Regions from separate parts of the Mesorhizobium sp. WSM4815 genome, predicted to be linked through region 1. Evidence: riboswitches for the same ligand, from Rfam matches in the RefSeq annotation. Region 1 holds a riboswitch; each other region holds the start of a gene.

Region 1 (4,185 bases):
AGGGCGACGCCGATCATCAGCAGCGTGTTGGCCAGATAGATCGGATTGCGGCTGACGGCGAAGGGGCCCGATGTCACCAGATGGTCCGGCACGGCGTTCGGGTGGAGCGTCGTCTTTGCCCGGATCATGATGCGGATCGCCGTGAACCAGAGTGCGACGACGCCGAACAATGCCACCCAGCCGGCCGCGAACAGGATGTCGCCCAAAAGACCGCCGATCCATGGCAGCGGATAAAGCAAGCCAAGCGCGATGCTGACGGCGATGGCCGCGACATAGATCAGCGGCGGCCACGGTATAAACCCCGGTTTTTGCTGTCCCGGTTTCTGTTGGCCCGGTTTCTGCTGATGGTCGGTCATTGTGCTCCTCCCTCCATCAAAGTGCCGTCGGCCTTGGCAGTGCAGGCGCCGGCGAGCTCGTCGAGATGCGCCTTCCATTCCGCAGCCTGGTCGTTGCGGTAGAGCCGATCAAGCGTGGCCTCGCCCTCGAGCGTATCGAGCATGCAGACACAATAGCTGCTGCAGAACTCCGTGTCGCGCGATTGCTCGCACGATGCCTGGCACTCTTTCAGGAAGGTGACCTGCCTGGTTTCGACCGCTGCCGGCATGACTTGCGAAATCAGCCAGACCGAGCCGATCAGCACCGGCTGGTGGATCAGATAGAAGGCGAGGCTGTGCCGGCCGATAAAGACCAGCGGATTAGTCCAGCGGCCGGGCGTCAGGCCCGCCAGCCGCGTCAGCATGCCGGAGGCGAAGGCAAGCTTTGCCGCTGCGATGCCGGCAAGCACAGCGCCGAACCATGGAAACAGCGGGACATAATCGTTGGAGCGCGGGTTGGTTGCCGACAGGCCGACCCACCACAGGGCCGGATGATCGAAGATCTCGGACCTGAGGTAGAGCGGCGCGGTGATGACGAAAGCTGCGACAACCAGCGTCAGCAGCGCCGGCAGCCGCAGAAACGCCAGGCCGAGCAGGCTGGCCAGTGCGATCTCGTGCAGGATGCCGAAGAAGATGAAACTGTCGGGTGTGGCAAGCCTGGTGGCGGCCGATATGGCGAGCGCCGCCCCGCCGACCATGGCGAAGCGTTTCCAGAAGCCGTTCCAGCGGATTTGCTTGCCATGGGCGAGGAACAGGCTGACGCCGACCAGGAACAGGAAGGTCGAAGCGATGCAGCGCGCGTAGAATTTCCACCAGCCAAAGGCGGTCAGGCCGGGATCGGTGTAGCCGAAGAATTCGAGATCCCAGGTGAAATGGTAGCTCGCCATGGCAAGCAAAGCGATGCCGCGGGCGACGTCGATAGCGATGATGCGCCTGGATCGGTCCTGAACGGCCGGCGTAGGAATGGTCATGATCTCGCAATTCTGATTCAGTGCTGCAAGACGACTATCATGGTTGCCCCGGACAAAAGAAGACAGGGCCCGTTGATGCCCAGGGCGTCGAAGCCGGCGCCGCCCCTCATTGCCCTGCCGGGCATTTCTCCCCGTATAGTGACGGGGAGAAAGAAGCCGGCCGCAACGCCCGGCGCCATCCTTGCGACGCTGATGATTGGCGAAACCGCCGATGACAGCCCCCTTCTCCCCGTCACTATACGGGGAGAAGATGCCGGCAGGCAGATGAGGGGCAGCGCCGACGATTCAACCATCAAGATCGCGGCGAAGAGGAACCAAGCTGGTTCCCGGCACGGCGCATTCGCGCTGCTAGCTGGCGGAATTTGGTTTGCCGGGCGCGGCGATTCTGCCTATAGTCGCAGCCGTCGTCGGTTCCGTTTTGGAACCAAGAGGGAATGCGGTAGGGGCAAAATTCGCCCGATGCCGTGGCTGCCCCCGCAACTGTGTGCGGTAGTCCTCTCCATATGCCACTGAAGATTTTCTTCGGGAAGAGCTTCTTCGGGAAGGTGGGGAAGGGCGCTGATCCGCGAGCCAGGAGACCTGCCGGCGACAGGAGAACTGACTTCTATGCCCTCGGGTGGAGGGCGAAAGGACAAGACATGAATACCGCTTCCGTCTCGCTCGGCGCTTCCGTCTCCTCGCAGTCGCGCTTTGTGCAGTTGGCGCTTGCTGCATTTCTCGGCGTTTTCGTCATGGGCTTTGTCGGCTTCTCGCACATCGATGCGGTCCACAATGCCGCTCACGACTATCGCCATTCGACGGGCTTTCCCTGCCACTGACGAGGGGCTGACACCATGACACTGTTTCGCAACGTCGTGTTCATCGCGGCGATCGCAGGGCTTGTGGCCGGCGTCGTTCTCGCCTGCATGCAGGCCTACGCCACGGTGCCACTCATCCTCAAGGCGGAAGTCTACGAACAGGCCGGCGGTGGTCACACGCATGACCATGGTTTGTCGCCGGCCGCAGCAGGCAGTAATGCCATGAGCAGCGCCGTGCCGGCTGAAGCAGCCACCGCGGAAGAGGAAGGCTGGGCGCCGGCCGATGGCTTCGAGCGCTTCGCCTTTAACGTCGTTGCCAACGTCGTCACCGGCATCGGCTTTGCGCTGATCCTGGTCGCCGCTTCGGAATTCGCCGGCGGCATCGGCAATTGGCGACAGGGCCTGTTCTGGGGCCTTGCCGGCTTTGCCGTGTTCACGCTGGCCCCGAACCTTGGCCTGCCGCCCGAACTGCCGGCGATGCCGGCGGCCGATCTCGCCCAGCGCCAGATCTGGTGGACGGCAACGGTGGTGGCGACCGCGGCCGGTCTCGGCCTGCTCGCCTTTCGCAAGTCATTGCCGCTGGCGGTGATTGCCGTGGCGTTGATCGTGGCGCCGCATATTGTCGGCGCGCCGCAGCCCGACAGTTTCGAATCGCCGATCCCGGAAGGCCTGCACCACCAGTTCGTGGTGGCGGTGACGCTGACCAATCTGGTGTTCTGGCTGGTGCTCGGCGCTGTCGTCGGCGTGGTGCGCGGCCGCTTGACCGGCGCCGCAACCGGCCTGCGCGACAGCCTTGCCTGATCGCGCTGCTCCAGGCAGCAAGCTGACCCTGGTCATCGGCGGTGCACGCTCGGGCAAGAGCGCGCATGCCGAAAGCCTGGTGAAGGCCTGTCCGGCGCCGTGGACCTACATCGTCACGGCGCAAGCCTATGACGACGAGATGCGCGAACGCATCGCGCTGCACCGGGCGCGGCGCGGCTGCGGCTGGACGACCATCGACGCGCCGCTCGATCTCGTCGGCGCGATCGGGGGGCTGCCTGACGGCCGGCCCGTCCTGATCGACTGCCTGACGCTGTGGCTGTCCAACCATATGCTGGCCGAACGCGACATTGAGGCCGAATGCCGAGGGCTGGCGGATGTGCTGTCGCGGCCGCGCGGGCCGTGGTTCGTGGTTTCCAACGAGGTCGGGCAGGGCATCGTGCCCGACAATGCGCTTGCCCGCCGGTTCCGCGATGCCGCCGGCCGGCTCAACCAGCAGGTCGCCGCCGTCGCCGGCACAGTACTGCTGATGGTGGCGGGACTGCCGCTCAAGGTGAAGTGATATGACCGATATCGACGACAGGGACGAGCAACGCCACCGCGCCAAGATGGCCAAACGCAAGGCGGTGCAGGACGCCGAGGTCGCGGCCAAGACGGTCGAGAAGGGACTGCTGATCGTCAACACCGGGCCCGGCAAGGGCAAGACCACTGCCGCCTTCGGGCTGGCGCTGAGGATGCTCGGCTACGGCAGGCGCGTCGGCGTCGTCCAGTTCATCAAGGGCAAATGGCATACTGGCGAGAAGGACGCCTTTGCCGCTTTCGGCGACCGGGTCGTCTGGCACACGATGGGCGAGGGTTTTACCTGGGAAACGCAGGATCTGAAGCGCGACATCGCCGCCGCCGAGGCTGCCTGGGCCAAGGTGCTCGAGCTGATGGCCGATCCATCGATCAGCCTGCTGGTACTCGACGAGTTGAACATCGCGCTGCGCTACGACTATCTCGATCTCGACACGGTGGTGGCGGCGCTGAAGGGCCGCCGCGAAAACCTGCATATCGTCGTCACCGGCCGCAACGCCAAGCAGGCGCTGGTCGATGCCGCCGATCTGGTCACCGAGATGGGCGTCACCAAGCATCACTTTTCCGCCGGCGTGAAGGCGCAGCAAGGCATAGAGTTCTGAGGTTTCGTTCGCCTCTTCTCCCTTCTCCCCTTGTGGGAGAAGGTGGATTGGCACGTAGCGCCAAGACGGTTGAGGGCTGCTGGACGGAGCGCCGTCGGTACCAAGC
Region 2 (4,185 bases), on a different contig from region 1:
GCGGCGCGGTACGTCGCAAAAAATGTCGTTGCAAGCGGCCTTGCGGATGTCTGCGAGGTTCAGCTTGCCTACGCGATCGGTGTGGCCGCGCCGGTGTCTATCCTGATCAATACCTTCGGAACCGCAAAGATCGACGAAAAAAGGATCGAGCGCGTCGTTCTTGAGCTTTTCAATCTCCGACCGAAAGGCATCATCAAGATGCTTGATCTCTTACGCCCAATATACCGCAAGACCGCGACATACGGACACTTCGGCCGCGAAGAGCCGGAGTTCACGTGGGAAAGGACGGACAGAGCTGAGGACCTGCTGCGTGAGGCAGGACCGGCAGCAGCGTGATGCGCCGATGTTGGATGCAGCGGCATACGGCAACTCCATTCCACACCTGCAAAAACCCGCCCGCGCCCGGCGCGGCAGAGGGTGGGTTTTTGGCGGAGATATGAATAGATGCTGGACTATGACGTGCTTTGTATCGGTAATGCCATTGTCGACATCATCGCCCAGTGCGACGAGGCATTCCTTGAGACGAACGGCATCATCAAGGGCGCGATGAATTTGATCGACATGAGGCGCGCCGAGCTGCTCTACAGCCGCATGGGCCCGGCCATCGAAGCCTCCGGCGGCAGCGCCGGCAACACGGCGGCGGGCGTCGCCAGCTTCGGCGGCCGCGCCGCCTTCTTCGGCAAGGTCTCGAATGACACGCTCGGCGAGATCTACGCCCATGACATGCACGCCCAGGGCGTCGCCTTCGACACCAGGCCGCTCAATGGCGAACCGCCGACGGCGCGCTCGATGATCTTCGTCACGCCGGACGGCGAGCGCTCGATGAACACCTATCTCGGCGCTTGCGTCGAGCTCGGTCCGGAGGATGTCGAGGCGGACAAGGCGTCGGGCGCCGCCGTTACCTATTTCGAGGGCTATCTGTGGGACCCGCCGCGCGCCAAGGAAGCGTTCCGGCAGACGGCGAAGCTCGCCCACGCAGCCGGGCGCGAAGTGTCGATGACATTGTCGGATTCGTTCTGCGTCGACCGCTACCGCGAGGAGTTTCTGGAGCTGATGCGCTCGGGCACCGTCGACATCGTGTTTGCCAACAGCCACGAGATCAAGTCGCTGTACCAGACCGCCTCGTTCGACGAGGCACTGGCGCAGATCCGCACGGATTGCAGGATCGCCGCCGTGACCTGTTCTGAAAAGGGCTCGGTGATCGTGCGCGGCGGCGAGACCGTGGTGATCAAGGCGACCGCGATCAAGGAACTGGTTGACACGACAGGCGCCGGCGATCTCTATGCCGCCGGCTTCCTGCATGGCTACACGCAAGGCCGCGACCTGCAGACCTGCGGCGACCTTGGCTCACTGGCGGCCGGATTGGTGATCCAGCAGATCGGCCCCAGACCCCGGCAGAATTTGCGCCGCGAGGCTGAACAGGCGGGTTCGCTGTAGGGCGGCATTTCCGCCACGTGTTGCCCACCTTCCTGTTGTGCAGGCTGTCCAGACGAGCGCGTGTAAATCGAACGCGTACCAGTCCGAGAAGGATGGCGGTTTTTCTCCAAATTTCTGGTTGTTGAGGCTCAGGAACGTTGTCGCACTTCGGGCCAGTACTGCCGATCATGAATGGCCAACACGCGCCATTTTTGACGAAGTCGTTTTGGGACGGGATCGTACAAATGGCAGATTGCCCGAGCGGCCAGGCACAGCCTGCGCACACCGGAGAGTGGCGCAGAAGGCTCAGCTCTACGGCGACCTCCGAATTGGGAGCCGCAGGTGAACAGTTCACATAAACACATAAACATTTCTTTATACCTCATTGACAACAAAGCGGGCTGCTGCGATTGTCCGCGTGTCGTGGTTCTCCGCTAGGCGTTGCCGTAGCAGAGCTAAGAGGGAAGCCGGTGCAATGCCGGCGCTGCCCCCGCAACTGTAAGCGGCGAGCCAAACCCATCAATGTCACTGGGGCGAACTGCCCCGGGAAGACGGGGCAGAGGCTGTGACCCGCGAGCCAGGAGACCTGCCACGGTAAACAACGTCACGGGCGGGGTGTCTGGTGGCCGCGGCAGCTCGGCGTTTATGCCGGCCTGCTAGCGCCTTCCTTGTCCCCGCCGCAACCATCGGGGTATGGAATGAATGTCTCCCAGCAAGTTCCCATAGCAACGCTTGGCATGCCGCGTGTCGGTCGCCGGCGAGAACTGAAATTCGCGCTCGAAAGCTACTGGTCCGGAAAATCTTCTGCTGCCAACCTTCTGTCGACGGCGAAGGCACTCCGTGCCGCCAGCTGGAGCGAGCAGCACGACCGCGGCGTGTCGAAAATCCCGTCGAACGACTTCTCACTGTATGACCATGTGCTCGACACCGCAGCAATGGTCGGCGCCGTGCCAGCTCGTTACGGCTGGACGGGCGGCGAGGTCCCGCTCGACATCTACTTCGCGATGGCGCGCGGGACGCAAGGCGATACTGCGGGTTGTGGACACGCCAGTCACGGGCATGCAGTTCAGGGGCAGCGCGTAACCGCGATGGAAATGACCAAATGGTTCGACACTAACTACCACTACATCGTGCCGGAGCTGAGCCAGGATCAGACATTCGCGCTCTCGTCGACGAACCCAGTCGATCACTTTCTGGAGGCAAAAGAGCTTGGCATCCATACACGCCCGGTCATCCTTGGACCGGTCACCTTCCTCAAGCTGGCGAAGTCTCCCGACCAGGGTTTCGATCCGATAGCGCTCCTACCGCGGCTGCTGCCCGTCTACGAGCAACTCCTGCGGACGCTGGAGCTCTCGGGGGCGGACTGGGTGCAGATTGATGAGCCGGCGCTTGTGCTCGATCTTAACCCGATCGAACGAGCTGCCTTCGAATTCACCTATGGCCAGCTGTCGAAAGCCGCGCCCAAGTTGAAAATTATGCTGGCTACCTATTTCGGGCCGCTCGGGGACAATCTCGAGACCACGCTTTCGCTGCGCCTGGCGGGCCTACATCTCGATCTCGTGCGCGCTCCCGAGCAGTTGGAGACGGTTGGTCGGCTCGCACCGAAGGATCTGGTGCTCTCACTTGGCTTGATCGACGGCCGCAACGTCTGGCGCGCGAACCTGGCTGCCATTCTCGACCGCATCAAGCCGGTCGTTGCCGGCTGGCCGCTGGATCGCGTCGAGATTGCGCCTTCCTGCTCGATGCTTCATGTGCCGATGGACCTGCGGATGGAGACCGCGCTGGATGTGGACGTCAGTTCGTGGCTGGCATTCGCCGCCCAGAAGACTGAAGAGCTGCTCGTGCTGGCCCAAGCCTTATCCGAAGGCAGGGAGGCCGTAGCAGGCTCATTGAAAGCTTCTGCCGAGGCGGCCGCCGCGCGCGCAATGTCTACAAAGGTCCATGATCCGCTCGTCCACGGTCGAATTAGCAGCATTGACGGCGTCATGAAGCAACGAAAGAGCGCATTTGCCAAGCGCTCGAGAGTCCAGGCCGACACGCTCCGCCTGCCGCCGTTCCCGACGACGACCATCGGGTCCTTCCCGCAGACGCCCGAGGTGCGCAGGGCGCGCTCCGCTCACGCGAAGGGCCGGCTGAGCTATGTCGACTACCAGGCCTTCCTGAAGAAGGAGACTGAGGCGGCTGTGCGTTGGCAGGAGGAGATCGGGCTGGACGTGCTGGTACACGGCGAGTTCGAACGACACGACATGGTGCAGCATTTCGGCGAGCAGCTGTCCGGCCTCGCCTTCACCCAGCATGGCTGGGTGCAAAGTTACGGCTCCCGGCTCGTGCGCCCTCCCATCATCTTCGGCGACGTATCGCGGCCCAATCCGATGACGGTCCTCTGGTGGCAATTTGCCCAGTCGCTGACGAAAAAGCCGGTAAAGGGCATGCTCACAGGCCCAGTGACCATTCTTAACTGGTCTTTTGTGCGCGACGACGTACCCCGCGCCGAGGTCTGCCGCCAAATCGCGCTCGCCATCCGCGATGAAGTGGCCGACCTGGAAAGAGCTGGCGCAAGGGTGATCCAGATCGATGAGGCCGCGTTTCGCGAAGGCTTGCCCCTGCGGAAGTCCGACTGGAAACATTATCTCGGCTGGGCTGTCGAATGCTTCCGGCTCGCTTCAACGGGTGTAGCGGACGCGACCCAAATTCACACCCACATGTGCTATTCTGAGTTCAATGAGATCATCGACTCGATCGCTGAACTGGACGCGGACGTGATTTCGA
Region 3 (4,185 bases), on a different contig from region 1:
GCCAAGGTTCGCCTTTGTCTGCGGCTCGAATGCCTTCGTGTCAGCCGCCGCCCAGGCGCTGATCGATGCCGGCGTTCCGGCAAGCCTCATCCGCACCGAGCGCTACGGGGTTTAAGCTCCCCGGTCAGGCGTCGATCTCGAGCGCCGCCAGCGGCTTCGAACAGCAGGCAAGGATGAAGCCGTCGTCGATCTCGTGATCGAGGATGCCGCCATTGTGGCTCATCTCGACCGTGCCCGAGACCTTTTTCACCTTGCAGGTTCCGCACAGGCCGAACTCGCAGGCTGCGGGGATGCGTACGCCCGAAGCGCGCGCCGTCTGCAGCACGGTCTGGCCGGCAACGCATTCGGCATCAATATCCGAAAGCGAAAAGCGGATCGGCGTTGCGGCCTCGGCAGGTACCTCGATCCCGCCCTCTGCTGGCCCACCTTTTGCCGGCCCACCCTCTGCCGGCGAACCGAACGGGGCCGGAATTTCCTCCACCGCCGGGGCCGCAAAGCTCTCCTGATGGTAGTTGGCCATGTCGAAGCCGGCCGCCTCCAGCATCTGCCGCACGGCGCGCATGAACGGGCCGGGGCCGCAGCAGAAAATTTCGCGCTCGCGAAAATCGGGCGCCAGCAGCGGCAGCCGTATCGCGTCGATCCGGCCCATATGGCCGAACCAGCCCTCACGGCTGGACCGCTCCTCGATCATGAAGCCGAGCGTCAGGCCCGGCATGCGGCTGCCGAGCAGCTCGAGCTCCTTGCGGAAGATGATCTCCTCGGGCTTTCGCGCGCAGTTGACGAAGCCGACATCTGTCCATGGCGCGCAGTCGTTCAGCCAGCGCAGCATCGACATCATCGGCGTCACGCCTGAGCCGGCCGAAATGAACAGATACTTGGCCGCTGGATGGCTGTGCAGCGAAAAGTCGCCCGCCGGCCCATAGGCCTTCACGTGAACGCCGGGCTTCAGATTGTCGAACATCCAGCGGGTGCCGAGGCTGCCGGCCTGCGCTTTCACCGTCACCGCGATCGAGAACGGCCTCGACGGCGAGGACGACAGCGTATAGGTCCGCATCATCGGGCCCTCGGTGGTCGGCAGTTCCAGCGTCACGAACTGCCCCGGTCTGTAGCGGAACCAGGTCTGGTTGTCAGAGCGGAAGGTGAAGGTCTTCACGTCAGGCGCCTCGTCGCTGACGCCGATGACTTCCAGCACCTGGAGCCTGTCGTTCCAGGGCGCCATCTCGTCGAGATGGCGGTAGAGGCCAAGGTCCGTCATCGCATTCATCCCCTTGACCTCGTTCAGGCGACGCTGCGCAGCGCCGGCCGCCCGGCCTCGGCAAGGCGCGGCCCGATGAAGGAGGCGTACCATTCGACGAACTGGATGACGCCGCCCTCATGCAGTTCCGAATAGGGGCCGGGCTCATAGGCCGGCGACAGGATGCCGAAGGCGTTTTCCTCGACAATGCGACGGTCCTGGTCGTTGGTCTCGGTCCAGACATGGGTGAGTTCGGCGAGGTCGTAATCGACGCCTTCGACCGCGTCCTTGTGGACAAGCCATTTGGTGGTGACGGCCGTTTCCGTGGCACTGATCGGCAGCACGCGGAAGGTGACGGCATGATCGCCGAGGATATGGTTCCAACTCGTCGGATAGTGATAGAGCAGCAGCGAGCCGATACGGTCGGTCGAAACGCTGTCGGAAAGGTTCTTCTTCACCGCGCGTCTTCCCGTCATCGTGTAGCTGACGGCGTCGCGCAGCAGCGGCGCGCGGGTGACGCGATACTGCCCGGCCGGATCGATGCGGAACTTGCTCGGCAAGCCCGCCGCCTCGCATTTCGCCCAGTGCGCGAGCATCTCCGGATCGCTGTCGGCGCCCTGCACGCCGGTCACGGTCGGCGCTTCCGGGAATGTCTTGCAGAGTTCCGGATGGTTGCCGGCGCAATGGTAGCACTCGCGGTTGTTCTCCCAGACGAGCTTCCAGTTGCCCTTCTCGACGATGGTCGATTCGAAGGCGATTTTTGCCTCGCGCAGCCGGTGCGGCAGCAGGTAAGGCTCGATCATGGCGCGCATCGGCGCGAAGTCGGCCGGCTCGTTGGCCAAGCAGATAAAGATGTAGCCGGCAACGCTTTCGCAAGCCACCGGCTTCAGGCTGAACTGGCTCTTGTCGAAGCCGTCTGCCATCTGGCGAGCAAACAACAGCCGGCCGTCCAGCTCGTAGGTCCACTGGTGATAGGGGCAGACCAGCTTCGCCGCAGTGCCCTTGTCGGCATTGCAGACACGGCTGCCGCGATGCCGGCAGGAATTGTGGAAGGCATTGATCTTGCCTTGCTGGTCGCGGACCAGCACGACCGGATAGTCGCCGATCTGGGCGGTGATATAGCTGCCAGCTTTCGGCAACTCGCAATCGTGGCCGATGAACAGCCAGTCGCGATACCAGATCAGCTCCATGTCGAGCTTGAAGAAATCTGGATCGGTGTAGAAGGGCTGCTCGAGCGAATAGCCTTGCCTGCGGCCGTGCAAGAGCCTCAGCATGTCGTTGCGCGCGTCCATGTCCTGTCCTCGTGTAAGGACTGAACTGGTGGTGATGGAGGGAGGACCGTTTGCACGCCGGCGACAGGGCCGGACGTGCATCATCCACCTCTTGACCGCCCACCGCGATCAGTCGAGTCTGAAAATCTCGGGCTGGTTTCCGGGCTCTGGAGTGTCCTTGCGGACTCGTCGCGACACCTTCCCAGGCTTGTGGCCCAGTGGTCTCCCGTTGCGACTTGAACTCCACCACCGTTGCGGGGGCAGCGCCGGGTTCTGACCGGCTTCCCAATTCTCCGCTTCGTCGTCACCAAGCGGCACCTGAGATGGCGTGATCTAATCATGCCGGCCGGCTGACTGCCGGCATGAAAGCGACATCGTATCCATGCGGCGCGACACCGCCTGCGAAACCTGCAGGTTTATATCTGCAGGGCTGAAACCCCACTTTGTCGGCGGCCATTGTCGGCTGCCGTGACATCGAATCCGACCCGCGGCGGCGACCAGGAAGGTTAACAGTTTACAAAAGTGACTATTAGCCGCCTCTAAAATCGAACCGAACGGTTCGTTTCTGTTGACAATGAGTACAGCATGCTGTGAACGCAGATCCGCCAATCCGTCAAATCATGAATGGCTAATTTTGAATAAGATATTGAAAACGAACCATAAAACCATGGTAGTAGATGCTTCTGGTACAATTTCAAGGTGTAGATTCTTGGTCCATACGGAACAACTTCGTGATTGGAATCCGCCGAATGGCCTTCCCACATCGGGGCTGTCCGAACGACGCGCGCATCCTCCCAAGACACGCCGCTAGACGGACTGAAGACTAAGATACTGGAGTACTAAAATGAAAAAGATCGCTCTTGCTGCCGTCGCCGCTCTGGCCATCACCGGCAGCGCCTTTGCCGGCAGCGACCATTATGGGTCCAACGCCGCCACCCAGCCGACTGCTTCGGTCGACAGCTCGTATACGGCCTCTGTCCAGACGCCGGCTCACGCTGAAAAGCAGCCCGTTGGCCAGGGCGCCGACCGCAACCTTTTCGGCAACAATTAACAGCTGGTCCCAAACAGCAAAGTGGCGGTCCGCCGCTCGGGATCTGAGGAACTCAGGAGTATTTGAAATGAAGAAGCTCATTCTTGCCACCGCCGCCATTGTGGCCATATCCGGCAGCGCTTTTGCCGGCAGCGACAACTTTGGATCGAACGGCGCCAACCAGCCGGCCGCTGCGGTCGACAGCAACTCGTACACGGCTTCGATTCGGAATTCGGCTTCGCCGCAGAATCCGGTTCCGGCTGACGAGAAACCCGTCAACGGCAGCGACCGTAACCTGTTCGGCAACAACTAACAGTTCGTTCCAACAGCGGCGGCGGCATTTGCCCGCCGGGCTGGCGGAACCAAGAAAATCCAGGAGTTTTGAAAATGAAGAAGATCGTTCTTACCGCCGCCGCGCTTTTGATTGCTGCGGGCGGCGCTTTTGCCGGTAGCGACAACTTTGGCAGAACCGACATCAACAAGCAGGCGACCATCAACGTCGACAACACGCAGACTTCTTCGGTACGCAATACCGGCTCGCCGGTCTACAAGCTGCTCAACTCGTCGGGCGACGTACAGAAGTCGGCCCCGCAGGGCAGCGACCGGAACCTGTTCGGCCGCTAGCGCATCGGCCCGAAAATCGGTTCCGA
Region 4 (4,185 bases), on a different contig from region 1:
ACAGATGCGGGATCATCAGCCCGACGAAACCGATGACACCTGCGACCGAGACCAGGATCGCCGTCGAGAAGGCAGCGACGAGAAACGCCGTCCTGCGCATCCGCACAACCGGCACGCCGAGGCTTTCGGCAGCATTCTCGCCGGCCAGGAAGGCGTCGAGCTTGCGATGGTTCCACAGGCCATAAGCAAGAATGGTGCACGCGCCAAGAGCAGCCAGCCCGACATTGTCCCATCGCGCCAGGCCGAGCCCGCCCATCGTCCAGAACAAAACCGAGTGAGCGGCGCGCTGGTCTCCGGCGAAGACGAGATAGTTGGTCAAGGCAATGAACATGAACGAGACGGCAAGCCCGGCCAGTATCAGCCGTTCGGGGCCTTGCCCCCTCACCCGCGAAACCAGCAAAAGCACGATGCCGGCGGCCAATATGCCGCCGGTGAAGGCGGCAACCGGCAACGTCCAGATGCCGAAACGGTCGCCAAAAATGGTGATGACGGAAACAGCACCCGCCGCCGCACCGGAGGAAAGGCCGAACAGGAACGGATCGGCGAGGTCGTTTCGGGTTACCGTCTGCAGCAGCGCGCCGATGACGCCCAGCCCGGCGCCGACACAGATCGCCATGATGGTGCGCGGCAGCCTGAGATCGACGACAATCTTGGCAACCGGGATCTTGGCGACCGGGATATTGCCGACCGAGCCGGGCACGAGGTCTCCATCCAGCCCGGCCGCATGTCCGAGCGCAGCAATCACGTCGCTCAACGCTATGACCGTCGATCCATAGGCGATCGACAGCAGAGCAAGAGCGGCGATTGCTGCCACTCCTGCTGCCATGGCCAATTCGAACGCCCTGTGGCGCAAGCTCAGAAGGCTTCCGGGTGCATCGCGCTGGCGATCTTGCCGATCGCCTCGATGTTGGCGGGTCCGGGCGTCAGCTCGGCATAGCGCAGCGCGACGAAGCGCTCATTCCGGACCGCGTCGGTCTCCTTCATTGCCGGATGGACTTTGAGGAAGTCGAGCAGTTTCCTGTAACCGCCGCCGTCCTGGTAGTCGAGCAGGATCAGGAACTGCGGATTGCGGGAAGCGACCGTTTCCCAATCCGTGTTGCCCCAGCTCGTCTGCATGTCGGCCATGATGTTGTCGCCGCCGGCAGCGGCGATCATGGCGCTGGGGATCGCGAACTTGCCTGATGTGAAGGGTTTGTCTTCGCCGGAGTCGTAGAGAAACACCCGCGTCCCCTCGCGGTCGCCGACCTTTGCCGTGATATCGGCGAGTTGCGCTTTCCAGCCTGAAACGAGTTTTTTCGCCTCGGCCCCCTTGCCGAAAATCCTGCCCAGCTTTTCGATGTCGCCGTAGAGCAGGTCCATCGAGGCGGCGGGGCGGTTGTTGTCGAGATGGACGCAGCTTTCCGTCAGCACCAGCGTCTTGATGCCGTGCGGCGCCAGCGTATCGGGCGTTACCTCGCCGCCCGGCTTCATGCCGTAATACCAGCCGGCGAAGAAGAAATCGGGCTCGACCGCGACCAGGTTTTCGAGCGTCGGGTATTTCGGCGCAAGTTCCGGAATCGCGCCCTGCCCGGCCTTGAATTCCGGATCGACCTTGTACCATCCGGTGATGCCGGTCAGGCCGACGATCGACGGTTGCAGCCGCAGCGCGAAGGCCATCTCGGCCATGTTCATATCCTGGATGACGGCGCGCTTCGGCGCGGCGTCGAACGTCAGCGGTGTGCCGCAGCTGTCGACTGTTACCGGGAAAGCGAAGGCGGCCTGGGCAAGCAGCAGAGAGGCAAAAGGCAATGCGAGGCGTTTCACGGGTGTTGCTCCTTGGTTAGATCAGAAGAGGCACGGTTCGGGACTTCGAACACCGTGAGTTCGCGGTCTTCGGTGGGATGGCGCAGCCGAAGCACCTCGACGCCGAAAATCTCGCGGATCAACTGCTTGGTCAGCGCCTCGCGCGGACCGGCGAGTGCCTGCAGGCGGGCCTCGTTCATCACCGCGACCCTGGTGGCAAATGGCGTGACCAGCGACAGATCATGCAGCACCGCCACGACGGTCATGCCAAGCTGCGATACGAGTTCGAGAAGTTCGCTGCGGGCGCGCGGATCGAGATGATTGGTCGGTTCATCGAGGAACAGGATTTTCGGCTCCTGGGCGATGGCGCGCGCCAGTTGAGCGCGTTGCCGCTCACCACCCGACAGCGAGCCGATGGTGCGGCCGAGCAGCGGCACCAGGCCGGTTCTGCGAAGCGCTTCGACGACGATGTCGCGTTGCTCGCTCCTGCGTCGCAAGCCGGCATGCGGGACCCGCCCAAGTCCGACGTAGTCGATCACGGCAAGCCGCGGATCGGGCTGACCGGTCTGGCCGACGACCGCCATGTGCAGCGCCCGCTCGGCGGCCGGAAATGTCTCCAGCCGGCGTCCGGAAAATCTCACATCTCCCCCGCTCGGACGCAGCGTGCCGCATAGCATGCGCAGCAGCGTCGTCTTGCCGGCGCCGTTGGGACCGATGATGGCGAGGCGGTCTCCCGCCGCGACCGAAAGGCTGACCGCACTGACCAGGCGCTGGCCATTCGCCGTGGCGCTCAGTTCACGCGCTTCAAGAAGAGGCTGGCAGGCGTCCAACTTACCGTCACTTTCTCAATGGCGACGGAAGGAAGCTGGACCGGCCGACAAGACCGATGTCCACGTCTCCTCCCGGCACACCCCGTCCGGTCAACTCGTGCGATGGCAGGTCTCCTGGCTCGCGGGTCCTTGCGCCATCCTGCCTTCCCAGCCTTGCCGGCCAGTGGCATTTTCGGATTTTGCTCGCCGCTTACAGTTGCGGGGGCAGCCACGGCCTCGATCCGAAAATCTCACCGTGTTCCCTTTTCACCCCTCGCCTTTCGGCTTGGGGACCATCAGTCAGCGACCCTAGTTTTCCGCCAATCCCAGCGCAATAAATTTCCGGGTTCCAGAGTGCCCCGCGAGCAATGGTCTTGTCAGAACGAGCATACCGAATCTCGTAATGTAATAACGTTACTACTTAAAAGACAACGCCTGCTCCCGTCAAGCCCTTCGCCCAACGCCTTCGACTTGCCGACCACCGTCGCATTGCGCGGTGCGCAATTTCGATCAAACTGCCTCCACCAGCAAGCGATACCATGACCTGGCCAATGCGCAGTCCCACAGCAAGGAGCCATATGAACCCGACCGAGAAAGCGCTGTGGTTCGTCGAAAGCCATCTGCCGGAGGCCATCTCGCTCGACGATGTCGCCAACAGCAGCGGTGTGTCGCGCTTTCACGTGACGCGGGCTTTCGGTGCGGCGACCGGACGTTCGGTGATGGGCTACCTGCGTTCTCGCCGGCTGACCGAGGCGGCGCGCAGGCTCGCCGCCGGCGCACCGGACATCCTCTCGGTCGCGCTCGACGCCGGCTATGCCTCGCATGAGGCTTTCACCCGTGCCTTCCGCGACCAGTTCGGCACCACGCCGGAACTGGTGCGCGCGCAAGGCTCGCTCAAAAACCTCGATCTCGTGGAGCCGATCCTGATGGACCAGTCCTTCCTCGCCAATCTCGAGCCGCCGCGTTTCGAAACCAGCCGGCCGTTCCTCATCGCCGGTCTCGGCGAGCGCTACAGCTGCGAAACCAGCGCCGGCATTCCGATGCAGTGGCAGCGGTTCGGCCCCTATGTCGGCAACATTCCAGGCGAGGTCGGCGACATCGCCTATGGCGTCTGCGTCAACGGCGACGATGCAGGCAATTTCGACTATATCGCCGGCGTCGAGGTGTCCGATTTTTCGGACCTGCCGAAGGGGTTTTCGCGCGTACGCGTGCCGGCGCAGAAATGCGCCGTGTTCGCCCATCGTGACCACATCTCGACCATCCGCCGCACGGTCAACACGATCTGGAACAAATGGCTGCCGGCCTCCGGGCACAAGATTGCCGACGCGCCCGAATTCGAGCGCTACGGTCCCGAATTCGATCCGCGCAGCGGCAATGGCGGGCTGGAAATCTGGATACCGGTCAAAGGGTGAGGAAGCCTCCGCCTTGTCTTGCCTTATCCCCTTGTGGGAGAAGGTGGCCGCGAAGCGGCCGGATGAGGGGTGTTCCAGCTTGGCACCGCCGGCGATCCGGCCAACACCCCTCAACCGTCTCGGCGCTGCGCGCCGATCCACCTTCTCCCACAAGGGGAGAAGGGAAAGACGCTACAACTCCA

The links. Region 1 has a riboswitch for cobalamin ahead of AC0L2B_RS05300 (CbtB domain-containing protein). Riboswitches for the same ligand answer to the same signal wherever they lie in the genome.
Region 2: linked by a shared signal. The riboswitch ahead of metE (5-methyltetrahydropteroyltriglutamate--homocysteine S-methyltransferase) and the one ahead of AC0L2B_RS05300 (CbtB domain-containing protein) in region 1 are both predicted to bind cobalamin.
Region 3: linked by a shared signal. The riboswitch ahead of AC0L2B_RS30575 (aromatic ring-hydroxylating oxygenase subunit alpha) and the one ahead of AC0L2B_RS05300 (CbtB domain-containing protein) in region 1 are both predicted to bind cobalamin.
Region 4: linked by a shared signal. The riboswitch ahead of AC0L2B_RS03720 (ABC transporter ATP-binding protein) and the one ahead of AC0L2B_RS05300 (CbtB domain-containing protein) in region 1 are both predicted to bind cobalamin.

Annotation. Positions count from the first base shown of each region.
Region 1 is NZ_JBVVQS010000078.1:54,542-58,726, reverse strand. Features, by position in the region: gene AC0L2B_RS05310 (methyltransferase family protein) at 1-356, opposite strand, end outside; gene AC0L2B_RS05305 (heparan-alpha-glucosaminide N-acetyltransferase) at 353-1,345, opposite strand; cobalamin riboswitch at 1,737-1,946, shown strand; gene AC0L2B_RS05300 (CbtB domain-containing protein) at 1,984-2,163, shown strand; gene AC0L2B_RS05295 (CbtA family protein) at 2,179-2,943, shown strand; gene cobU (bifunctional adenosylcobinamide kinase/adenosylcobinamide-phosphate guanylyltransferase) at 2,966-3,463, shown strand; gene cobO (cob(I)yrinic acid a,c-diamide adenosyltransferase) at 3,465-4,079, shown strand.
Region 2 is NZ_JBVVQS010000089.1:109,628-113,812, forward strand. Features, by position in the region: gene metK (methionine adenosyltransferase) at 1-336, shown strand, start outside; gene AC0L2B_RS12185 (adenosine kinase) at 445-1,437, shown strand; cobalamin riboswitch at 1,824-2,024, shown strand; gene metE (5-methyltetrahydropteroyltriglutamate--homocysteine S-methyltransferase) at 2,139-4,185, shown strand, end outside.
Region 3 is NZ_JBVVQS010000102.1:371,231-375,415, forward strand. Features, by position in the region: gene AC0L2B_RS30565 (FAD-binding oxidoreductase) at 1-115, shown strand, start outside; gene AC0L2B_RS30570 (FAD-binding oxidoreductase) at 125-1,255, opposite strand; gene AC0L2B_RS30575 (aromatic ring-hydroxylating oxygenase subunit alpha) at 1,279-2,526, opposite strand; cobalamin riboswitch at 2,640-2,842, opposite strand; gene AC0L2B_RS30580 (DUF680 domain-containing protein) at 3,350-3,556, shown strand; gene AC0L2B_RS30585 (DUF680 domain-containing protein) at 3,624-3,848, shown strand; gene AC0L2B_RS30590 (DUF680 domain-containing protein) at 3,923-4,159, shown strand.
Region 4 is NZ_JBVVQS010000075.1:1,427-5,611, reverse strand. Features, by position in the region: gene AC0L2B_RS03730 (FecCD family ABC transporter permease) at 1-826, opposite strand, end outside; gene AC0L2B_RS03725 (ABC transporter substrate-binding protein) at 856-1,803, opposite strand; gene AC0L2B_RS03720 (ABC transporter ATP-binding protein) at 1,800-2,612, opposite strand; cobalamin riboswitch at 2,700-2,904, opposite strand; gene AC0L2B_RS03715 (AraC family transcriptional regulator) at 3,170-4,003, shown strand; gene AC0L2B_RS03710 (bifunctional helix-turn-helix transcriptional regulator/GNAT family N-acetyltransferase) at 4,175-4,185, opposite strand, start outside.